One region of the Pseudomonas sp. PAMC25584 genome, then DNA from elsewhere that is predicted to be linked to it. Evidence: predicted binding sites of a transcription regulator. Region 1 holds the regulator's gene; the other holds the start of a gene.
The links. Region 1 encodes FliA, which starts transcription of late flagellar genes. Its sites were predicted from a motif close to CTAAAGTTTNNNNNNNNNNNGCCGNTAA; they were not measured.
Positions count from the first base shown of each region.

Region 2: the regulator FliA is predicted to act here: its motif matches at 6,948-6,975, upstream of ACS5Q8_RS05875 (flagellar protein MotY).

Region 1 is NZ_CM176870.1:4,396,310-4,408,467, forward strand. Features, by position in the region: gene ACS5Q8_RS20350 (CheW domain-containing protein) at 1-360, opposite strand, end outside; gene ACS5Q8_RS20355 (ParA family protein) at 360-1,148, opposite strand; gene motD (flagellar motor protein MotD) at 1,199-2,086, opposite strand; gene ACS5Q8_RS20365 (flagellar motor protein) at 2,102-2,842, opposite strand; gene ACS5Q8_RS20370 (protein-glutamate methylesterase/protein-glutamine glutaminase) at 2,842-3,966, opposite strand; gene ACS5Q8_RS20375 (chemotaxis protein CheA) at 4,015-6,219, opposite strand; gene ACS5Q8_RS20380 (protein phosphatase CheZ) at 6,231-7,019, opposite strand; gene ACS5Q8_RS20385 (chemotaxis response regulator CheY) at 7,038-7,412, opposite strand; gene fliA (RNA polymerase sigma factor FliA) at 7,581-8,321, opposite strand; gene fleN (flagellar synthesis regulator FleN) at 8,318-9,151, opposite strand; gene flhF (flagellar biosynthesis GTPase FlhF) at 9,257-10,573, opposite strand; gene flhA (flagellar biosynthesis protein FlhA) at 10,585-12,158, opposite strand, start outside.
Region 2 is NZ_CM176870.1:1,309,684-1,321,841, forward strand. Features, by position in the region: gene argF (ornithine carbamoyltransferase) at 1-316, opposite strand, end outside; gene ACS5Q8_RS05840 (molybdopterin oxidoreductase family protein) at 750-2,858, shown strand; gene grxD (Grx4 family monothiol glutaredoxin) at 2,945-3,283, shown strand; gene bfr (bacterioferritin) at 3,364-3,834, opposite strand; gene ACS5Q8_RS05855 (bacterioferritin-associated ferredoxin) at 4,036-4,254, opposite strand; gene ACS5Q8_RS05860 (peroxiredoxin) at 4,500-5,102, shown strand; gene rnt (ribonuclease T) at 5,168-5,839, opposite strand; gene pyrC (dihydroorotase) at 5,836-6,882, opposite strand; gene ACS5Q8_RS05875 (flagellar protein MotY) at 7,039-7,947, shown strand; gene ACS5Q8_RS05880 (argininosuccinate synthase) at 8,077-9,294, shown strand; gene ACS5Q8_RS05885 (response regulator transcription factor) at 9,907-10,539, shown strand; gene ACS5Q8_RS05890 (PA3496 family putative envelope integrity protein) at 10,627-10,806, opposite strand; gene nth (endonuclease III) at 10,913-11,551, opposite strand; gene ACS5Q8_RS05900 (Rnf-Nqr domain containing protein) at 11,577-12,071, opposite strand; gene ACS5Q8_RS05905 (RnfABCDGE type electron transport complex subunit G) at 12,064-12,158, opposite strand, start outside.

The sequences.
Region 1 (12,158 bases):
CAGGCATTCGAACGGCTCTGCGGCCCACGCCGGACGGCCGTCACCGGTGACCGGCGGCGGTGTGATGCTCGGCGGCATGTGCACTTCAACCACCGGCTCGACCACCACAGGTGCAACCACCACAGGCGCGGCCACAACAGGTGCAATCGTCGGTACCACAACCTGCGCATCCCGCGCCTGTTCTTCCAGCACCGCCAACTGGAATTCATCCAGTGTGCTTGGCGCTTCGACGGCGGATTCAAGAGCCAGGATCGGTTCCGGCAGGTCTTCGGCGGTCGCTTCCTGCAGCAAGGCATCCAGGTAGGATTCCAGTGCCAGTTGCGGCCGGGTCTTGACCTTGAGTTCGACGGGACGGTTCATCACGCCACCTGCGCCACAAGTTGTTGCGACAGCAGGTGCTTGAGCAGCGCGCGGTACGCCAGCACGCCGCGACTTTTACCGTCGAACTGCGAAGGGGTCAGGCCCGCACGGCTGGCGTCGCGCAGACGCGTGTCCACCGGAATGTAGCCTTCCCAGATGGTGTCCGGGTAGGCATCGCGCAGTACGCGCAAGGTGCCGAGGGACGCCTGGGTGCGGCGGTCGAACAACGTCGGCACGATGCTGAACGGCAGCGCCTGTTTGCGTGAGCGATTGATCATCGCCAGGGTGCTGACCATACGCTCCAGGCCTTTGACCGCCAGGTGCTCGGTCTGTACCGGGATCACCAATTGCTGGCTGGCCGCCAAGGCGTTGACCATCAGCACACCGAGCAACGGCGGGCTGTCGATGATGGCGTAGTCGAAGTCCTGCCATAGTTGCGCCAGGGTCTTGGCGATCACCAGGCCCAGGCCGCTCTGCCCCGGCGACTGGCGCTCAAGGGTGGCCAGGGCGGTACTCGACGGCAGCAGGGAAATGCTTTCATTACTGGTGGGCAGCAGCAGTTGCCCGGGCAGATCGCTCGGCACGTTGCCCTTGTGCAGGAACAGGTCATAGCTGCTGTGCTCCAGCGCGTCCGGGTCGTAGCCGAAATAGCTGGTCATCGAGCCGTGGGGGTCCAGGTCGACCACGACCACGCGCTTGCCCGCATCAGCCAGCAAGCCGGCTAAGGCGATGGAGGTGGTGGTCTTGCCGACTCCACCTTTTTGATTGGCAACTGCCCAGACTCTCATTCGGTTGATTCCTCCCGGTGGGCACAGGCGCGACCGAGACAGTGCATAAGTTATTGAGCCGGTGACGGAGAATTGACGGAGCTTTGCCGTACCGGCGGCTTTGCAGAGGCCGGTGCAGTTTGTGTGCCAGCCCGCTTCAATGCTGCGTCCGGGCTCGCATTTGCCGTGCCGGTGCCGGTCAGGCTGCGGCGTACATCCAGGTTGCGCGAGACCACCAGCACCACCCGGCGGTTGCGGGCGCGGCCTTCTACCGTAGCGTTATTGGCCACCGGCTGGAACTCGCCGTAGCCGACCGACGCCAGGCGACTGGGGTTCACACCCTGCATCGCGAGCATACGCACGATGCTGGCCGCCCGGGCCGACGACAGCTCCCAGTTGGTCGGGTACTGCGCGGTATTGATCGGGAAATTGTCGGTAAAGCCTTCCACGTGGATCGGGTTTTCAAACGGTTTGAGGATCGCCGCCACCTTGTCGATGATGGTGAACGCCTGGTCGCTGGGCATGGCATCGGCGCTGGCAAACAGCAGGCTCGAATTGAGCTCGATCTCCACCCACAACTCATTGCCGCGCACGGTCATCTGGTTGGAGCTGATCAGGTCGCCAAACGCGGCGCTGATATCGTTGGCGATGCTTTTCAGCGGGTCGCCGGTGCCACCCATGCCGGCGGAGGTTTCATCGCTATCGTCGACCAGCGGCTTGGCCGGAGTCACGGTCTTGGGCCGCTCTTCGCCGATAGGGATCGGCTTGAGCGAGTGGTCGGCGTCGTTGAACACACCGATCAGGGCTTGGGAAATGACTTTGTACTTGCCTTCGTTGATCGACGAGATGGAGTACATCACCACGAAAAACGCGAACAGCAAGGTGATGAAGTCCGCGTAGGACACCAGCCAGCGTTCATGGTTGACGTGTTCTTCAGGCTCGCGACGGCGACGGCTCACAACCAATACCTCCCATCAGTCCATGAAGCCCTGGAGCTTCAATTCGATGGAGCGCGGGTTCTCGCCCTCGGCAATCGACAGGATGCCTTCGAGCAGCATTTCACGGTAACGCGACTGGCGCGTGGCAATCGACTTGAGCTTGCTGGCGACCGGCAACAGCACCAGGTTGGCACTCGCCACACCGTAGATGGTGGCGACAAACGCAACCGCAATGCCGCTACCCAGTTGCGACGGATCGGCCAGGTTGCCCATCACGTGGATCAGGCCCATCACTGCACCGATGATGCCGATGGTCGGCGCGTAGCCGCCCATGCTTTCAAACACTTTGGCGGCATTGATATCGCGGCTTTCCTGGGTATAGAAATCCACTTCCAGGATGCTGCGAATCGCCTCCGGCTCGGCGCCGTCCACCAGCAATTGCAGGCCTTTGCGCGCGTAGCTGTCGGGCTCGGCGTCGGCCACGCCTTCCAGGCCCAGCAGGCCTTCCTTGCGTGCGGTGAGGCTCCAGTTGACCACGCGGTCGATGCCACCGGCCAGGTCGACACGCGGCGGGAAAATGATCCAGATCAGGATTTGCATGGCGCGTTTGAACGAACTCATGGGCGACTGCAGCAACGCCGCGCCCACGGTGCCACCGATCACGATCAGCGCCGCCGGGCCGTTGGCCAAGGCACCGAGGTGCCCGCCTTCGAGGTAGTTGCCGCCGATGATCGCGACAAACGCCATGGTGATGCCGATCAGGCTCAGTACATCCATCAGAGGCAGGCCTCCACCAAATGCTTGCCGATATCGTCCAGGCTGTAGACGGCGTCGGCCAGGTCAGCCTTGACGATAGCCATCGGCATGCCATAGATCACGCAACTGGCTTCGTCCTGGGCCCAGATCGCACTGCCGCCCTGTTTGAGCAGGCGCGCGCCTTCACGACCGTCGGCGCCCATGCCGGTGAGCACCACCGCCAGAACTTTGTCACCGTAGGACTTGGCTGCCGAACCGAAGGTGATATCCACGCAAGGTTTGTAGTTGAGGCGCTCATCGCCTGGCAGGATTTTGATCGCACCACGGCCATCGACCATCATCTGCTTGCCCCCAGGGGCCAGCAGCGCCAGGCCTGGACGCAGAATGTCGCCATCCTCGGCTTCCTTGACGCTGATGCGGCACAGCTTGTCCAGGCGCTCGGCAAAGGCCTTGGTGAACGCGGCGGGCATGTGCTGGATCAGCACGATTGGCGCCGGGAAGTTGGCCGGCAGTTGGGTCAATACCCGTTGCAGGGCGACCGGGCCGCCGGTCGAGGTGCCGATGGCGACCAGTTTATACGCCTTGCGTTTCGGCGCCGGCGAATGGGCGCTCGGCGCAGGCGTGCGCGCAGGTGCTAGGGCAGGCCGGGCCACAGGCGCCGGAGCAGGGCGACCAAACGCGGTGCTGGTGGGGGCGGCCGGGGCGGCGACCGGCGCGGGCGCCGGGGCGCTGAACAGGCTGCGACGGTTGCTGCGCGAAATGCTGTGGACCTTCTCGCACAGCATCTGCTTGACCTTCTCGGGGTTGCGCGAGATGTCTTCGAAATTCTTCGGCAGGAAGTCCACTGCGCCGGCGTCCAACGCATCCAGGGTGACCCGGGCGCCTTCATGCGTCAGCGAGGAGAACATCAATACCGGGGTCGGGCAGCGCTGCATGATGTGCCGGACTGCGGTGATGCCATCCATCATCGGCATCTCGTAGTCCATGGTGATCACGTCCGGCTTCAACGCTATGGCTTGATCAATCGCCTCTTTGCCGTTGGTGGCCGTACCGACCACCTGGATCGTTGGATCGGCGGAAAGAATTTCCGAGACGCGGCGGCGGAAGAAACCCGAATCGTCCACCACCAGGACCTTGACTACCATAAACACTCCGTTAGGCGGGGCGGGCAATACCGCCCTGCCCCACCAGAATCAAATACGCCGTGCGGCGTAACGCTTGAGCATGCTCGGAACATCGAGAATCAATGCGATGCGACCGTCACCGGTGATGGTCGCACCCGACATGCCCGGGGTTCCCTGCAGCATTTTGCCCAAAGGCTTGATGACGACCTCTTCCTGGCCCACCAGTTGATCGACGACAAAGCCGATGCGCTGGGTGCCCACGGAGAGAATCACCACATGGCCTTCGCGCTGCTCTTCATGGGCAGCCGAGGCGACCAGCCAGCGCTTGAGGTAGAACAGTGGCAACGCCTTGTCGCGCACGATCACCACTTCCTGGCCGTCCACCACGTTGGTGCGCGACAGGTCGAGGTGGAAGATTTCGTTAACGTTGACCAGCGGGAAGGCGAAGGCCTGGTTGCCCAGCATCACCATCAGGGTCGGCATGATCGCCAGGGTCAACGGCACCTTGATGACGATCTTCGAGCCCAGGCCCTTGGTCGAGTAGATATTGATCGAACCGTTGAGCTGGCTGATCTTGGTTTTCACCACATCCATGCCCACGCCACGGCCCGACACGTCGGAAATCTCGGTCTTGGTCGAGAAGCCCGGGGCGAAGATCAGGTTGTAGCACTCGGTGTCGGTCAGGCGGTCGGCGGCGTCTTTGTCCATCACGCCACGCTTGACCGCGATACCCCGCAGGATCGCCGGGTCCATGCCTTTGCCGTCATCGGTGATCGACAGCAGGATATGGTCGCCCTCTTGTTCCGCCGCCAGAATCACCTTGCCGCCACGGGACTTGCCCGAGGCTTCGCGTTCTTCCGGGGTTTCTACGCCGTGGTCGACGGCGTTGCGCACCAAGTGGACCAGCGGGTCGGCCAGGGCCTCGACAAGGTTTTTGTCGAGGTCGGTTTCTTCACCCACCAGTTCCAGGTTGATCTCTTTCTTGAGCTGACGTGCCAGGTCGCGAACCAGGCGAGGGAAGCGGCCGAAGACTTTCTTGATCGGCTGCATCCGCGTCTTCATCACTGCGGTCTGCAAGTCGGCGGTGACCACATCGAGGTTCGACACGGCCTTCTGCATGGCTTCGTCGCCGCTGCTCAGGCCCAGGCGCACCAGGCGGTTACGCACCAGCACCAATTCGCCGACCATGTTCATGATGTCGTCCAGGCGCGCGGTGTCCACGCGCACGGTGGTTTCGGCTTCACTGGCGGGCTTGTCGGCCACGGCGGCGGCCGGGGCTCGCGCGGGAGCAGCAGCTGGGGCCGGCGCCGGCTTGGCGGCGGCAGGCGCCGCCGCTTTGGCTGGCGCTGGTTTGGCTGCTACCGGAGCTGCCGTCGCCGCTGCGGCCGGGGCCACTTCGGTGAACTTGCCCTTGCCGTGCAATTCGTCGAGCAACGCTTCGAATTCGTGATCGGAAATCAGCCCGTCGCCGGCAGGTGCTGCACTGGCAGCAGGTGCGGCGGCAGTCGCTGCGACTTCCGGCAAGGCATCGGCAGCAAAGGCGCCCTTGCCATGCAACTGATCGAGCAACGCTTCGAATTCGTCGTCGGTAATGTCGGTGCCGGCGGTCGCCGCCGGCGCTTGCGGCGCAGCCGTGGGTGCAACGGCGTCGGCGGCGAACTGGCCTTTGCCGTGCAACTGATCGAGCAGGGATTCGAATTCTGCGTCGGTAATGTCTTCGCTGGTCGGCACGGCGACTGCGGCGACCGCTTGCGGCGCTTCGGCTTCGGCCTTGACCGCATTGAGAGAGTCGAGGAGTTGCTCGAACTCGCTGTCGGTGACATCGGCTTCGGCTTCGACCACAGGCTCCGGAGCCGCTTCCACCACCGGCGCGGCCGAGGTGTCGGCAGGTTCAGCCAGGCGCGCCAGGGCGGCCAGCAGTTCCGGAGTGGCTGCGGTGATCGGGGCACGTTCGCGGACTTCGCTGAACATGCCGTTGACCGCATCCAGTGCTTCGAGAATCACGTCCATCAGCTCCGAATCAACGTGACGTTCACCCTTGCGCAGGATGTCGAACACGTTCTCGGCGATGTGGCAGCACTCCACCAGCTCATGGAGCTGGAGGAAGCCGGCGCCCCCTTTTACAGTGTGAAAACCGCGAAAAATTGCATTGAGCAGGTTCGCATCATCCGGTCGGCTTTCCAGCTCGACCAGTTGTTCGGACAGTTGCTCTAAAATTTCGCCGGCCTCTACAAGGAAATCCTGAAGGATTTCTTCATCGGCGCCGAAGCTCATGGGTGTGCTCCTTAGAAGCCTAAACTGGATAACAGGTCATCTACGTCATCCTGACCTGACATAACGTCTTCACGTTTATCGGCATGAATCTGCGGACCTTCACCCTTGGCGAGATGTTTTTGTGGATCTTTTTCCGAGAGGATCGCTTCGCGGTCATGTTCGATGCCGGCAAAACGATCAACTTGGCCTGCCATAAGCACCAATTTGAGCAAGTTGCTTTCCACTTCGGTGACCAATTGGGTCACGCGCTTGATCACCTGACCGGTGAGGTCCTGGTAATCCTGGGCGAGCAGAATGTCATTGAGGTTGCTGGAAACCGTGTGGTTGTCCTGTTCGCTGCGCGACAGGAAACCTTCAACCCGACGGGCCAACTCACGAAATTCCTCAGCCCCCACTTCCCGACGCATGAAACGGCCCCAGTCAACGCTGAGCGCCTGGGCTTCATTGGCCATGCCGTTGACCAGAGGCGTGGCGTTTTCCACCAGATCCATGGTGCGGTTGGCCGCCGCTTCAGTCAGCCTGACCACATAGGACAGGCGTTCAGTCGCATCGGTGATTTGCGAAATCTCTTCGGCCTGGGGCATGTGCGGGTCAATCTGAAAGTTGACGATCGCACTGTGCAGCTCGCGTGTGAGCTTGCCCACTTCCTGATACAGGCCGCGGTCACGGGTCTGGTTAAGCTCATGGATTAACTGCACCGCGTCGCCGAACTGGCCTTTTTCGAGGCTCTCGACGAGCTGGTGAGCATGCTTTTTCAGGGTCGACTCAAAGTCCCCCTGTGACGTTTCTTTATGCTCCATAGCTCCCCCGTGGCAGCATCAATGACCGATGCGTTCGAAGATTTTTTCGATCTTCTCTTTCAAGGCCAGCGCAGTGAATGGCTTGACCACGTAGCCGTTGACCCCGGCCTGGGCGGCTTCGATGATCTGCTCACGCTTGGCTTCGGCGGTCACCATCAACACGGGAAGACTGCGCAGTTTTTCATCGGCGCGCACATGACGCAGCAAGTCGATACCGGTCATGCCGGGCATGTTCCAGTCGGTTACCAGAAAGTCGATGCTCCCGCTGTTGAGGATCGGAATCGCCGTAAGGCCGTCATCCGCCTCGACCGTGTTGGTGAACCCAAGGTCACGCAACAGGTTTTTTATGATCCGCCGCATCGTTGAGAAGTCATCAACGATGAGGATTTTCATGTTCTTGTCCAATTCGACCTCCAAGCAGTCTTAAACGCGCCCAGCACCTGGACGCGCCATTTCAATCAACAGGCGTTACACAAAAAAGGACTGCCCAGGGCACCACGAAACTCACCCGCGAAAACCAGAGCCCTCACGGTAGTGTTTGCAGTGTCCCCACACTGCCTGTCAGCGCGCGCGCCACTCTCCCAGGCGTCCCCGCAAGCGGGCTGCGCACTGGCTGTGCAGTTGGCTGACACGCGATTCGCTGACCCCCAGGACCTCACCGATTTCCTTGAGGTTCAGCTCTTCGTCGTAGTACAGCGCCAACACCAGTCGCTCACGCTCCGGCAAATTGGCAATCGCGTCCGCCAGCGCACCCTGAAAGCGTTCATCTTCCAGGTCACGCGACGGCTCGAGATGAGTACTCGCGCCATCCTCGTGCAGCCCTTCGTGTTCGCCGTCCTGCAACAGGTCGTCGAAACTGAACAGGCGACTGCCCAAGGTATCGTTCAAAATCCCGTAATAATCATCGAGACTCAATTGGAGTTCGGCCGCAACTTCGTGATCTTTAGCGTCGCGACCGGTTTTTGCTTCAATTGCACGAATTGCGTCACTGACCATGCGCGTATTGCGGTGTACCGAACGCGGCGCCCAATCCCCTTTACGCACCTCATCGAGCATCGCGCCACGGATACGGATACCCGCATACGTCTCGAAACTCGCACCTTTGCTCGCGTCGTATTTGGTCGACACTTCGAGCAGGCCGATCATGCCGGCCTGGATCAAGTCTTCGACCTGAACGCTGGCGGGCAGGCGTGCCAGCAAGTGATAAGCGATGCGCTTGACCAGGGGCGCATAGCGCTCGATCAATTCACCTTGGCTGTCACGTGCCGATTTCTTGTAAAGGTTATAGCCGCTGGCTGTCATAGCACCGGTCCTGCGCTCGTCTGATGCACCAATCGCTCGACGAAAAACTCCAGATGCCCCCGTGGGTTGGCGGGCAATGGCCAGGTATCGACCTTCTGAGCAATAGCCTTGAACGCCAAGGCGCATTTCGAACGAGGGAACGCTTCGTAGACTGCACGCTGCTTTTGCACAGCCTTGCGTACACACTCGTCATAGGGAACTGCGCCGACGTATTGTAAGGCGACATCGAGAAAGCGATCTGTGACCTTGGTCAACTTGGCGAACAGGTTGCGCCCTTCCTGCGGGCTCTGGGCCATATTGGCCAGCACGCGGAAGCGGTTCATGCCGTAGTCACGATTCAGTAGTTTGATCAGGGCGTAGGCGTCGGTGATCGAGGTGGGTTCATCGCAGACCACCAGCAGGACTTCTTGCGCGGCGCGCACGAAGCTGACCACGGACTCGCCGATCCCGGCGGCGGTGTCGATCACCAGCACGTCGAGGTTGTCGCCGATATCGCTGAACGCCTGAATCAGGCCGGCATGCTGCGCCGGGCTCAGGTGGACCATGCTCTGAGTGCCCGAGGCGGCCGGCACGATGCGGATGCCTCCAGGGCCCTGCAGCAGCACATCGCGCAGCTCGCAGCGGCCCTCGATCACATCGGCGAGGGTATGTTTGGGCGTGAGCCCCAGCAAAACGTCAACGTTCGCCAATCCCAGGTCAGCATCCAGCAGCATGACACGACGGCCAAGCTCTGCCAGCGCCAGGGACAAATTCACTGACACGTTAGTTTTCCCGACGCCACCTTTGCCGCCGGTCACCGCGATCACCTGTACGGGATGCATGCTGCCCATTTTATTTCTTTACCTTGTCTTGCTTAGACGCAGGCTACATGGGTTGGCCGCGTGAATCGCTGCAGACCATCGATGTAGATACAATTCAGGGTGTTCATGCTGCCCTCAACCCACCCGTTTTGCCGGGTTGTGGTAAAGGTCGGCGAACATATCGGCCATCGCTTCCTCGCTAGGCTCTTCTTGCATTTGCACGCTGACGGCACGGCTGACCAACTGATGACGGCGCGGCAGATGCAAATCATCTGGAATCCGCGGCCCGTCGGTCAGGTAGGCGACCGGAAGTTCATGACTGATCGCCAGGCTCAACACCTCGCCCAGGCTCGCGGTTTCATCGAGCTTGGTGAGGATGCATCCGGCCAGGCCACAGCGCTTGTAGCTATGGTACGCAGCGGTAAGAACTTGTTTTTGGCTGGTGGTTGCAAGCACCAGGTAATTTTTTGACTTGATACCACGCCCGGCCAGGCTTTCCAGTTGCATGCGCAACGCCGGGTCGCTGGCTTGCAGGCCGGCGGTATCGATCAACACCACACGCTTGCGCAGCAACGGATCGAGGGCGTTGGCCAGGGACTGGCCCGGGTCAACGTGGGTCACCGACACATTGAGGATACGGCCCAGGGTCTTGAGTTGCTCCTGGGCACCGATGCGGTAGCTGTCCATGCTCACCAGCGCGATATTCTGGGCGCCGTACTTGAGCACGTAACGCGCGGCCAGCTTGGCCAGGGTGGTGGTCTTGCCCATGCCGGCAGGGCCGACCATGGCGATCACGCCACCCTCTTCCAGGGGTTCGAGTTCCGGGGTCACGATCATCCGCGCCAGGTGGGCCAGCAACATGCGCCAGGCCTGGCGAGGTTCTTCGATTTCGGTGGTCAGCGCCAGCAGGTCGCGGGACAACGGGCCGGACAGACCGATGCGTTGCAGGCGACGCCACAGGTTGGCCTGTTGCGGTTTGCTGCCTTGCAGTTGGGTCCACGCCAGCGAACCAAGCTGCACTTCCAGCAGTTCGCGCAGGCCGTTGAGTTCAAAGCGCATCGAATCGAACACACGCTGGTCGACTGCGGCGGCCGGAGCTGGCGCGGCAGGACGCGGCGGCTCGATGAACGTCGGCTCGATCAACGGCTCGGCGGCGGTCAGCGGCAGGCCGGCGAACAACTGGCGATTGGTGGTCGCATCGCTGTCGCCACGCATGCTCAGTTCGGCCTGGGCCGAGACAATGCGCGAGGCAGTCTTGCGCAGCTCGTCTTCAAGCTCCATGTTCGGGACGCGCGGGGCCAGCGCCGAAGGGGTGTAATCCAGGGCAGCCGTCAGCTCGACACCGCCGGCAATACGACGGTTACCGATAATCGCAGCGTCGGCGCCCAGCTCGTCACGTACCAGTTTCATGGCCTGACGCATATCGGCGGCGAAAAAACGCTTTACTTGCATAACCCACTACCTCAGCCGTTGGGCCCTACTGTCGCGACGATAGTCACTTGCTTGTTGTCAGGGATTTCCTGATAAGCCAAAACGTGCAAATTCGGCACTGCCAGGCGTCCAAACCGCGACAACATCGCTCGGACCGGACCTGCCACCAACAGAATCACCGGTTGGCCCTGCATTTCCTGGCGCTGTGCGGCGTCGATCAACGAACGCTGCAGTTTTTCAGCCATGCTTGGCTCCAGCAGAACGCCCTCTTCCTGGCCTTGTCCTGCCTTCTGAATACTATTGAGCAATATTTGTTCCAACCTTGGCTCCAAGGTGATCACAGGTAGCTCAGACTCAACCCCTACAATGCTTTGCACGATAGCGCGGGACAATCCGACGCGCACCGCAGCCACCAGGGCGGCGGTATCTTGACTCTTGGCGGCATTGTTGGCGATGGCCTCGGCGATGCTGCGAATGTCGCGCACCGGCACTTGTTCGGACAGCAGCGCCTGCAGCACTTTGAGCAATTGCGACAGCGACAGCACGCCCGGCACCAGTTCTTCGGCGAGTTTTGGCGACGCCTTGGCCAGCAAACCCATTAATTGCTGGACTTCTTCGTGGCCGATCAGCTCGTGGGAGTGCTTGTACAGAATCTGGTTGAGGTGCGTGGCGACAACCGTACTGGCGTCCACCACGGTGTAACCGAGGGACTGCGCCTGGCTACGCTGGCTGACTTCGATCCATACCGCTTCCAGGCCAAAAGCCGGATCTTTGGCGGTTATACCGTTCAGTGTGCCGAACACCTGGCCGGGGTTGATCGCCAGCTCGCGGTCGGGGTAGATCTCCGCTTCGGCGAGGATCACGCCCATCAGGGTCAGGCGGTACGCGCTGGGGGCCAGGTCGAGGTTGTCGCGGATATGCACGGTGGGCATCAGGAAGCCCAGGTCCTGGGACAACTTCTTGCGCACACCCTTGATCCGCGCGAGCAATTGGCCGCCCTGGTTGCGGTCTACCAACGGAATCAGGCGGTAGCCGACTTCCAGGCCGATCATGTCGATCGGGGTCACATCGTCCCAGCCCAACTCCTTGGTTTCCTGGGCGCGGGCCGGCGACGGCAGCAACTCCTGCTGGCGCGCGATCTCTTGCTGGGCCTTCACTTTGATCACGTTCTGCTTTTTCCAGAACAGGTAGGCGCCACCGCCGGCCATGGCCGCCATGCTCAAGAACGAGACGTGGGGCATGCCGGGCACAAGCCCCATGATAGCCATGATGCCCGCCGCCACGGCCAGGGCCTTGGGCGAGGCAAACATCTGCCGGCTGATCTGCTTGCCCATGTCTTCGGAGCCCGATGCACGGGTCACCATGATCGCCGCTGCTGTGGATAACAACAGTGATGGCAATTGCGCCACTAAACCGTCACCGATAGTCAGCAGGGCGTAGACCTTGCCCGCATCGCCAAAGCTCATGCCGTGCTGGAAGATCCCGACCGCCATGCCGCCAATCAGGTTGATGAACAGAATCAACAGGCCGGCGATGGCATCACCGCGCACGAATTTGCTGGCACCGTCCATGGAACCGTAGAACTCGGCTTCCTGAGCCACTTCCA
Region 2 (12,158 bases), 3.1 Mb from region 1:
AGGTACGGATCATCACCGCATCGAGCATGCGCGACATGACAATCGCGCAATCGCTGATCGGCTCGCCACGGCCCAGTTGGGTGTCACGTGGCGACAGAAAGATGGCCTGGCCGCCCAGCTGGATCATGCCGGCCTCGAAGGACAAGCGGGTGCGGGTCGACGACTTCTCGAAAATCATCCCGAGCACGCGGTTTTTCAAAGGCTCGAACAGTACGCCGCGGTTACGCAGGTCTTTAAGCTCAATGCCTCGACGGATCACGCTGACCAGCTCTTCGGGCGTGCAATCCATCAGGGAGAGAAAGTGCCTTGCGCTCATCATTAACTACCTTTTTGCAACAGACCGCAGATACTCAAAGCCTTGTTTATTGTGAAAACGGGCGAGACCTGCGGCGAAAGCCGCACGGGGCGACGAAATAGGGGAAGGCGCGATCTTATAATTAAATGTCGCGTCTTACCAATAGGGCTACGGTGTTTAGGGGTGTTCAGATAGGCGCGATAGCGCTTTTGAGGACGATTTCCTGACAGCAGCGGGCCATTTGTACACTGGCGTTGCGACCTTTTGCAATCCGCGAGGGCGGGCCCAGGCCAGGCTGTGTCGGTTTCAGGGGCTATCCGGCAGGTTTTGAAACACTTTTTTACGTTTGCTCATGGCCTGGCCTAATGCCCCTCAATTCACGCGACGAACGTTGCTGGTGCCCGCTGCGGTCGCGGCCCATAGTCAGGCCAAAGCCCTAATAAAGAGACTGGCCATGACCAAGACTCTCCACCACCGTGCCTGCCATCTGTGCGAAGCCATTTGTGGTCTGACCCTGGAAACCACCCAAGCCGAAGATGGCAGCCTGGCGATCACTTCGATCAAGGGTGACGCACTGGACACGTTCAGTCGTGGGCATATCTGCCCCAAGGCCGTGGCGCTGCAGGATATCCAGAATGACCCGGACCGCCTGCGCCAGCCCATGCTGCGAGTGGGTAGCGAATGGCAACCGATTGCGTGGGAAGAGGCCTTCGCGCTGGTGGCCGAAAAACTGTCGGACATCCAGGCGCGCTACGGACAGAATTCGGTGGCGGTGTATCAGGGCAATCCCAGCGTGCATAACTATGGGCTGATGACCCACAGCAACTACTTCCTTGGCCTGCTCAAGACGCGTAACCGGTTTTCCGCGACGTCGGTCGACCAGTTGCCCCATCACCTCACCAGCCACCTGATGTACGGTCATGGCCTGTTGTTGCCGATTCCGGATATCGACCATACCGACTTCATGCTGATCCTCGGCGGCAACCCGCTGGCGTCCAACGGCAGCATCATGACGGTGCCCGACGTGGAGAAGCGCCTCAAAGCCATCCAGGCCCGGGGCGGTAAAGTGGTGGTGGTCGACCCTCGGCGCAGCGAGACGGCGGCGATTGCCGATCAGCACCTGTTTGTGCGGCCCGGTGGCGACGCCGCGTTGCTGTTCGGACTGCTCAATACCCTGTTCGCCGAAAACCTGACCCGTAACAGTCACTTGCCGATTGACGGCCTGGAGGACGTGCGCCGCGCAATCGCCGGGTTTACCGCCGAGGCCATGAGCCACCAATGTGCGGTGCCTGCTGAACAGATCCGCCAACTGGCGCGGGATTTTGCCGCCGCAGATAAGGCGGTATGTTACGGGCGCATGGGCGTTTCGACGCAGGCGTTCGGCACGCTGTGCCATTGGCTGGTGCAATTGATCAACGTGGTTACCGGCAACCTGGATCGTCCGGGCGGTGCCTTGTGTACTACGCCGGCGGTGGACCTGGTGGCCTCGACTTCCGGCGGGCATTTCAATCGTTGGCAGAGCCGTGTGTCAGGGCGTCCGGAATACGCTGGCGAGTTGCCGGTGTCGGCGCTGGCGGAAGAAATGCTCACCGAAGGTGAAGGGCAGATCCGCGCCCTGGTCACCGTGGCCGGCAATCCGGTCCTATCAACCCCCAATGGCCGCCAGTTGGAGCAGGCCCTGGACGGGCTGGAGTTCATGGTCAGCGTCGATCTGTACATCAATGAGACGACGCGCTATGCCGACTTGATCCTGCCGTCCACCTCGGCCCTGGAAAACGATCACTACGACACCACGTTCAATATGTTCGCGGTGCGCAATGTCAGCCGTTTCAATCGTGCGATCCTGCCTAAGCCTGAAGGCGCGCTGCATGACTGGGAGATCTTCGTTGGCTTGGCCAAGGCGTTTGCGGCGCGCACCGGGGTTGCGCTCAAGCCGACCCTGCCACCGGCGCAAATGATCGACTTCGGCCTGCGCGCCGGCGTGTATGGTGATGCTTCCGGCCACAAATTGTCGGTGGCGATGCTCGCTGAGCATCCCCACGGCGTGGACTTGGGCCCACTCAAGCCCAATCTCGCTGCGCGCCTGAACACCGCGAATGGTCGGGTGCAGACGGCACCAGCGGTAATTCTGGCGGACCTGGCGCGTTTCGCGGCGCAACCGCTGCCACAGGCCAACGAATTGCTGTTGATCGGCCGCCGCCATGTGCGCAGCAACAATTCCTGGATGCACAACTATCACCGCTTGGTGAAGGGCAAGCCGCGGCACCAGTTGCACATGCATCCCGACGATCTGGCCAGCCGCCAATTGAGCGACGGGCAGCGGGTGAAGGTCAGCTCGCGCATCGGCATGATCGAGGTGGAGGTGGTCGCCAGCCTGGACATGATGCCAGGCGTGGTCAGCCTGCCGCACGGCTGGGGCCATGGTCGTCCGGGCGTGCAGATGATGATCGCGAGCAGTCAGCCAGGTGCCAGTGCGAACGACCTGACCGACGAACGGCAACTGGATGAGTTGTCGGGCAACGCCGCGCTGAACGGCGTGCCGGTACAGGTCGCTGCGGCATAATGTGCCCGAGCACCGCGCTGGGATTTTGCGTTACAATGCGCCACCGTGCCGACCTGTGAGTCGCAAAGTTCCAGCCGAGGTGTTCCATGGATATCATCGAAACGATCAAAGAGCAGATTGCCAGCAACACCATTCTGCTTTACATGAAGGGCTCTCCCAATGCCCCGCAGTGCGGTTTCTCCGCGAAGGCGTCCCAGGCCATCATGCAGTGTGGCGAGAAATTCGCTTACGTGGATATCCTGCAAAACCCGGAAATTCGCGCCAACCTGCCGAAGTACGCCAACTGGCCGACATTCCCACAACTGTGGGTAGCCGGTGAACTGGTCGGCGGCAGCGATATCATCACTGAAATGGCCGCTGATGGTTCGTTGCAAGCGCTGGTCAAAGACGCAGCAGTAAAAGCGGCAGCTCAGACTGAAGCTTGATGCTTGTGTAAAAAACCGCGCAATAAAAAGCCCCGCTTCTCCTAAGAGAGCGGGGCTTTTTTGTACCTGCCGGCTAAGGGTTATTCGCCCATCTGCGATTGCAGGTAGTTCTCCAGGCTGACCTTGTCGATCAGGCCCAGTTGTGTTTCCAGCCAGTCGATATGTTCTTCCTGGTCTTCCAGGATATCTTCCAGCAGTTCGCGGCTGCCGAAGTCCTGGGTCACTTCGCAGTGAGCGATGGCGGCCTTGAGGTCGCTGTGGCTCTTGCGTTCAAAGCCCAGGTCGCTGCTGATCATTTCCTGGGTGTGCTCGCCGATGTTCAGCTTGCCCAGGTCCTGCACGTTGGGCAGGCCTTCCAGGAACAGGATGCGCTTGATTAGGGCATCGGCGTCCTTCATGGCTTTGATCGATTCCTTGTACTCACGCTTGCCCAGCTTTTCCAGGCCCCAATCGTCATACATGCGCGCATGCAGAAAGTACTGATTGATCGCGACCAGTTCATTGGCAAGGATTTTGTTGAGTTGCTGGATGACTGAGATGTCGCCTTTCATGACTGGGGTCCTGCCCTGTATTCGCTGTATATAGGCCAGAGTTTGAGTGGCGAACCCCTTAGTGTCAAACCTAAGTAATTGAATAATAAATGAAAATTAATCTGAATAAGAATGTTTTAGTTCCGCGTCTTGGCCCTAACTAATTGAATTGCGGGCATAAAAAAGCCGGACACGAAGTCCGGCTCATTAAAATACGTTCATTCAAGCGTGCGTAAATTCTGCTGAATAGGGGCGCGCGGCCTGGGCTGTTTGCAGCTGCGTCAGGGTTTCCCGTACCACTTGTTTGGCGAGGCAAGCACATTTACCGCATTGGCTGGCAACGCCGGTCGTTTCACGCACTTCCTTGTAGCTGCAGCAACCTTCGTAGATTGCTTCGCGGATTTGTCCGTCGGTGACGCCAGTGCAGAGGCAGACATACATAAGGGAGAACCATCGCGGGTTTAAGGCTTAAGTGCGATGGATCTTAATGTTAACGAGAATGATTGTCAAAGTTGTTTTGCAGTGCTGGGCAGTGACTTGGCCTGCGCGCTGACGAACGGTTTTTTCAGTGTATGATGGTCGGTCTTCACGAAGCGTGACTGCGTCACAGGCTTGTCGCTTATGCGCGGCAGACTCAAGGCCGGTCCTTTTACTTCAATCGTCACCCCTACATCAGGAGATATCCAATGAGCGTACTCGTCGGCAAACAAGCCCCGGATTTCGACGTACCTGCCGTTCTCGGCACTGGCGAAATCGTTGACAGCTTCAAGCTGTCTGAAGCCATCAAAGGCAAATACGGCCTGGTGTTCTTCTACCCGCTGGACTTCACCTTCGTCTGCCCTTCGGAGCTGATCGCTCTGGACCACCGCATGGACGATTTCAAGGCGCGTAACGTCGAAGTGGTCGCGGTTTCCATCGACTCCCACTTCACCCATAACGCCTGGCGCAACACGGCCATCAACGATGGTGGCATCGGCAAAGTCAAATACACCATGGCTGCCGACATGAAGCACGACATCGCCAAGGCCTACGACGTTGAGTCCGAAGGCGGCGTGGCATTCCGCGGCGCGTTCCTGATCGACGACAAGGGCGTTGTGCGCTCCCAGATCATCAACGACCTGCCGCTGGGCCGTAACATGGAAGAGCTGATCCGTCTGATCGACGCCCTGCAATTCCACGAAGAGCACGGCGAAGTTTGCCCTGCCAACTGGAAAAAAGGCGACAAAGGCATGAACGCTTCGCCAGAAGGCGTTGCAGCGTACCTGACCGAGAACGCCGGCAAGCTGTAAGCCACGTTATCGGTACAAAAAAACCGGCCTGAGAAGGCCGGTTTTTTTATACGTGGGATTTCACTTCAGTCGCTGAAGTCTTCCCAGCCGCCCATCTGTTTCCAACGGTTGACGATGCCGCAGAACAGCTCGGCAGTCTTTTCAGTGTCGTAGCGGGCCGAGTGGGCTTCGCGACCGTCAAAGTCGATACCGGCGGCCTGGCAGGCTTTGGCCAATACGGTCTGGCCGTAAGCCAGGCCAGCGAGCGTAGCGGTGTCGAAGCTGGAGAACGGGTGGAACGGGTTACGTTTCATGTCCAACCGCGCCACGGCGGCATTCAGGAAACCCAGGTCGAAACTGCTGTTGTGCCCCACCAGGATCGCGCGTTTGCAGCCATTGGCCTTCAACGCCTTGCGCACGCCACGGAAGATATCGGTCAACGCCGCTTCTTCACTCACCGCCATGCGCAGTGGGTGATCGAGCTTGATCCCGGTAAATTCCAGGGCCGCTGCTTCGATATTGGCGCCTTCGAACGGCTCGACGCGGAAGAAGTGCGTGTGTTCTGCGAACACAAAGCCCTGTTCGTCCATGCCGATGGTCGTCGCGGCGATTTCCAGCAGTGCATCGGTGGCGCAGTTGAAACCACCGGTTTCTACGTCGATGACAACCGGCAGATAGCCGCGAAACCGCTCGGCCATCGGGTGACGGGAACCGCCACCGCTGTGCTCGTGTTCGTCATCGTAATGGTCTTCACTCACTTGCTTTCCTCCAGCAGGCGCCAGCGCAGTGTTTCACCGGCGCGCAGCGGGATAACAGTCAGCTCGCCAAATGGCAGGCTGGCGGGGGCGGTCCAGTCTTCACGAACCAGGGTGATGCGGTCGGTATTCGCCGGCAGCCCGTAGAAACGCGGGCCATTGAGGCTGGCGAAGCCTTCGAGTTTGTCCAGGGCGTTGCGCTGTTCGAACGCCTCGGCGTACAGCTCGATCGCCGCATAGGCGGTGTAGCAACCGGCACAACCACAGGCAGCTTCCTTGGCGTGCTGGGCGTGGGGCGCCGAGTCGGTGCCGAGGAAGAACTTCGGGTTGCCGCTGGTCGCGGCGTCCAGCAGGGCCACCTGATGGGTGTTGCGCTTGAGAATCGGCAGGCAATAGAAGTGCGGCCGAATCCCGCCCACCAGCATGTGGTTGCGGTTGTAGAGCAGGTGATGGGCGGTGATGGTCGCGCCGACGTTGGCCGAGGCCTCGGTGACGAATTGCACCGCGTCAGCCGTGGTGATGTGTTCGAACACCACCTTGAGGGTCGGAAACAGCTCGACCACACGGCGCATATGCTCGTCGATGAAGATTTTTTCGCGATCGAATACGTCGACATCACCACGGGTGACTTCACCGTGGATCAACAGCGGCATGCCGACTTCGGCCATCGCTTCGATCGCCGGCAGGATCTTGTCGATACTGGTCACGCCGGAGTCGGAGTTGGTGGTCGCGCCCGCCGGGTAGAGCTTGGCGGCGTGTACGAAACCGCTGGCCTTGGCCTGGCGGATTTCGTCGGGCTGGGTGCGGTCGGTCAGGTAGAGCACCATCAGCGGTTCGAAGCGGCTGCCGGCCGGCCGTACAGCGAGGATGCGCTGGCGATAGGCGTCGGCTTCAGCGGCATTACGCACCGGAGGTACCAGGTTAGGCATGATGATGGCGCGGCCAAACGTGCGCGCAACATCGGCCACGGTTTGGGTTAACGCAGCACCATCGCGAAGATGAATATGCCAGTCGTCGGGACGCAGCAGGGTCAGGCGGTCGGACATTGGGGATTCCAGGCGGGTCAATCTGGTGGGAATGCTACCGGAAAAGACTCTTGCAGGCACTCGCTATCAAGTTTTGCAGGATGCATCCGATAGCCTTTGGTATGCCTTAACGATGTATGACGCTTTGAAGTGTTGTAGAAACCAGTGGAGCCTCCCGTGCGCCAGCATTATTTAGCCCTGCTCAGTGTGTTTGCCAGCCTGCCTGCGATGGCCCTCACGTTTCAGACACGTCTGGAGAATATTGAGTGGAAGGTGGAGGGCGACAAATTCGAGTGCCGTTTGACCCAGCCGATCACGGATTTCGGCTCGGGCGAGTTCGTGCGCCGGGCCGGTGAGCAGGCGACATTCCGTCTGAAAGCCTATAACGGCTCGCTCGGCGCGGGATCGGCGACCTTGCTGGCGGCTGCTGCGCCTTGGCAACCGGGCCGGGGTGATATCAACCTCGGTGCCGTGCGTGTCGGCAGTGGCGACGTGTTGTTCAACAGTTCCCAGGCCCAGGCCGGGCGCCTGTTCAATGGCCTGCTTGAGGGGCGCAGTCCGACCGTGCGGCATTACGGGCGTGAAGGCGGCTATTCGGAAATTCGCCTGTTGCCGGTGAGATTCAACAAGGCCTACAACGACTATCAGCTGTGTACTACCAAGTTGCTGCCGATGAACTACGATCAGGTCAAGCAGACCGAAGTCGGCTTCCCCGGTGGCGGCATCGAGCTGGACGCATCGGCCAAGAGCAAGCTGGCGGTGATCGTTGAATTCATGAAAGCCGATCCGACGGTCAACCATATCGAATTGAATGGTCACTCCGACAATAGTGGCAATCGCCTGACCAATCGCGATGTCTCGCGCCGTCGCGCATTGGCGGTAATGGACTACTTCAAGGCCAACGGCGTGCAGGAATCGCAGATCACCATGCGATTCCACGGCGAAAGCTACCCCTTGGCGCCCAATACCAACGCCGCTAACCGAGCGCGCAATCGCCGCGTCAATATCCAGCTCGAACGCGTGGCAGCCCCCGAGAAGCCGGCGGCCCAGGCCGCGGGGCCGAGCAACCCCGCAGCCACGTCATAAGCTGCGACCATCGGTCGCCCGCTCGACATAATCTGTCGCTTTATCTTCATTTGCTGTCGCGCCCCTGTAATTTCGCGGTTTTGATCGGTAGAATCGTTGCCTTTCCGTAAAACCCCGTGGAGTGATGGCATGGCCGACGTAAACAAGGTCGTTCTCGCGTATTCCGGCGGCCTGGACACTTCGGTGATCCTCAAGTGGCTGCAGGATACTTATAACTGTGAAGTGGTGACCTTCACCGCTGACCTGGGTCAGGGCGAAGAGGTCGAACCTGCACGTGCCAAGGCGCAAGCCATGGGCGTCAAAGAGATCTACATTGACGACCTGCGCGAAGAGTTCGTCCGCGACTTCGTTTTCCCGATGTTTCGCGCCAACACCGTCTACGAAGGCGAGTACCTGCTGGGTACCTCCATCGCACGTCCGCTGATCGCCAAGCGCCTGATCGAAATCGCCAACGAAACCGGCGCTGACGCCATTTCCCATGGCGCCACCGGCAAAGGTAACGACCAGGTGCGTTTCGAACTGGGCGCCTATGCGCTCAAGCCGGGCGTGAAAGTGATTGCCCCTTGGCGTGAATGGGACCTGCTGTCCCGTGAAAAGCTGATGGATTACGCTGAAAAGCACGCAATCCCGATCGAGCGTCATGGTAAGAAAAAGTCCCCGTACTCGATGGATGCCAACCTGTTGCACATCTCCTATGAAGGCGGCGTGCTGGAAGACACCTGGACCGAGCACGAAGAAGACATGTGGAAGTGGACCGTCTCCCCGGAGAACGCTCCCGACAAGCCGCAGTATCTGGAGCTGACCTACCGCAACGGCGACATCGTCGCGCTGGACGGCGTCGAAATGACCCCGGCCACCGTACTGGCGACCCTGAACCGTATCGGCGGCGCACACGGTATTGGCCGTCTCGACATCGTCGAGAACCGTTACGTGGGCATGAAGTCCCGTGGCTGCTACGAAACCCCAGGCGGCACCATCATGCTGCGCGCCCACCGCGCCATCGAGTCGATCACTCTGGACCGCGAAGTGGCTCACCTCAAAGACGAGCTGATGCCCAAGTACGCCAGCCTGATCTACACCGGCTACTGGTGGAGCCCTGAGCGTCTGATGCTGCAACAGATGATCGACGCTTCCCAGGCTCACGTGAACGGTGTTGTGCGCCTGAAGCTGTACAAGGGCAATGTGATCGTCACCGGTCGCAAATCCGACGAGTCGCTGTTCGACGCCAACATCGCCACCTTCGAAGAAGATGGCGGCGCCTACAACCAGGCGGACGCAGCAGGCTTCATCAAGTTGAATGCACTGCGCATGCGCATTGCGGCCAACAAGGGTCGCAAGTTGTTCTGAGTGTTCCAGTCGAAATGAAAAGTGGCCCCTTGTTCAGGGGCCATTTTTTTGCCCGTAAAAAAGGCACAACGGCCCTGATGTTTAAAGTTGTTTACGGTTGTGTAAAGTCTGTCGAGGGTTCGGCGTTTCAAAAACTTTGATACTTGGCGCGCCGAGGAATGAATTATTTACACCTGAATAGGAACTATGTCTTACAGAAAATTCACTCAAGAAAGTGCGGCGTAGATGTAAGTCGCGGAAAGTTCTGTAGGAAATTTATGGTGTAAATAAATATGTTAAATGGAACTGAAATCATCAGATTTTTTTTACCCGTCCGTCCGTGTGGTAGCGGCATGCAAGGGGCATTTCCTGAAACTGGTGTGCGCTGCGTTTACGACTGGCCCCCTAACCACCGGATATTTCTCTCAAAATATGTACGAGCCCGGAAAGGTCTGAAGGGCTCCATAAAACTCGAAACATCTGAGTTGGTGATTTTTTGTAGGTTAATTCCTATCTCGTTGTGGGTTGGGTCTCTGCTTGCTGTTGCTCGGGGTGGAACGCTATGCCAACTAGGAAACGACTAGGCTATTGTGCTTGCTCTGAATAATTCGAACAGCGAAATTGGACTTTCTCATGAATAAAGTGCTGATCGTGGATGATCATCCCGTCATTCGTCTTGCTGTGCGCATGCTAATGGAGCGTCATGGTTATGAGGTCGTTGCCGAGACCGATAACGGTGTCGATGCGTTGCAACTTGCGCGGGAACATATGCCGGACATTGTCATACTGGATATTGGGATTCCCAAACTCGATGGCCTGGAAGTTATCTGCCGGCTGTCGTCGACCAAGCAGGCCACACCGTTCAAGGTGCTGGTCCTGACTTCCCAGGCCCCGGGTCATTTCTCCATGCGCTGCATGCAAGCGGGGGCGGCCGGGTACGTGTGCAAGCAGCAGGACCTGACGGAATTGCTGAGTGCCATCAAGGCGGTGCTGTCCGGCTACAGCTACTTTCCGAACCAGGCGCTGAATTCGGTGCGTTCCACCATGGGCAATGCCAGCGAGGCCGACATGGTCGAGCGCCTTTCGGGGCGCGAGATGATGGTGTTGCAGCAACTGGCGCGCGGCAAAACCAACAAGGAAATCGCCGACGGCATGTTCCTCAGCAACAAAACTGTCAGCACCTATAAGACGCGGTTGCTGCTCAAGCTCAATGCCCGCTCACTGGTCGATCTGATCGAGTTGGCTCAACGCAATGGACTGGTCTAGAGGAGGGCGCCACCACATGGCTTGATAGCCAGGCGAATCGGCAGAAAAAAGCCTCCGTCAGGGAGGCTTCCGGCCGTTCTCGGCCGATCAGAGGTCGAAGTCGTAATCGGCCAGCTGTTTTTGCAAGCGTCGCTCTTCCAGGAGGTTATCGATGGTGCGGCGTTTGCTTAGATTGGTCTTGGCTACCTCTACAGGTGTTTCCTCTCCACCGTCATCCGACTCAACAAGGTCATCTTCCACTTCCAGTTGTTCTTTGCCAGTGCTCATAAGGTTAACTCCGGGCTAAGACTGCCGTTGGCGCTCCTTATAACGATATTCCATGAGCGGGTAAAAAAGATTTTTTCAATCGATGGATCGAAAAACCAATGATCTCTCAATCGTCCGACGTCTTGTCCTTGTATTCGCACAGGTCTTCGATGCGACAGCTGCCACAGCGCGGCTTGCGGGCTTGGCAAACGTAGCGTCCGTGAAGGATCAGCCAGTGGTGCGAATCGAGCAGATACGGCTTGGGGACAAACTTCATCAGTTGTTTTTCCACTTCCACCACATTCTTGCCGCGGGCAATGCCGGTGCGGTTACTTACGCGGAAAATGTGGGTGTCCACGGCCATGGTCAGTTGCCGGAATGCCGTATTGAGCACAACGTTGGCCGTCTTGCGGCCCACTCCCGGCAGAGCCTCCAGCGCTTCACGAGTCTGCGGCACTTCACCGTTATGCCGTTCGACCAGCAGGCGGCAGGTCTCGATGACATTCTTCGCCTTGCTGTTGTATAGACCGATGGTCTTGATGTATTCAGACAAACCTTCCACGCCCAAAGCATGGATCGCTGCCGGGGTGTTCGCCACGGGATATAGCTTGGCCGTGGCCTTGTTGACGCCAACGTCTGTGGATTGGGCCGAGAGAATCACCGCAATCAGCAACTCAAACGGCGTTGAGTAAGCCAGTTCGGTTTTGGGTTCCGGATTGTCTTCGTGAAGCCTGCGGAAAATTTCCAGGCGTTTTGCGGCGTTCATGGGGCAGGCGATTCCTTGCTGGAGGTCAGCGTGATTGTGAAAAATGGGCCCAGGCCTGCAACCCAGCGAGCAATAACCCGAGCAGGATAAACCCGGCCGGCATCAATTGGGTGGCGGCAGTGGCGCGTAACACCCCCAGGATGATCATGAGTGCGGCGAACAGAGCGACTAACCGTAGCTGCGCCTTGCGCTGGTCCGCCTCAAAGAAAGCATTATGTTCCAGGACGACGCATTGCACGCTGATCAGCGCGAGGTAGATGCCCAACTGCTGATACATCGGTAGCGCAAATGCCTGTAACAGTAACTGCGCACAGCTGACCAGCGTAGCGGCGACCGTCAGGCTGGCACCCAACCGCAGGGGCGCGCTCAGGCGTGAGCGCAGCGCGCGCATGGCCAGGCCGTAGAGCGTCACGATCAGCGCCGACAACGCCAGGAAACTCAGGGCTTTGGGCAGGGTGTCAGTCACGCCGAGCAACGGTGCCAGCATCGATGCATTGGCCAGGCCAACGGCTCTAGTCATGGGCGTCGGGCTCCAGCAGGGATGAGCGGTGCTCGTCGAAATAGCGCAAAGCGTCGTGGACGGCACTGATCACCGCTCGGGAGGTGA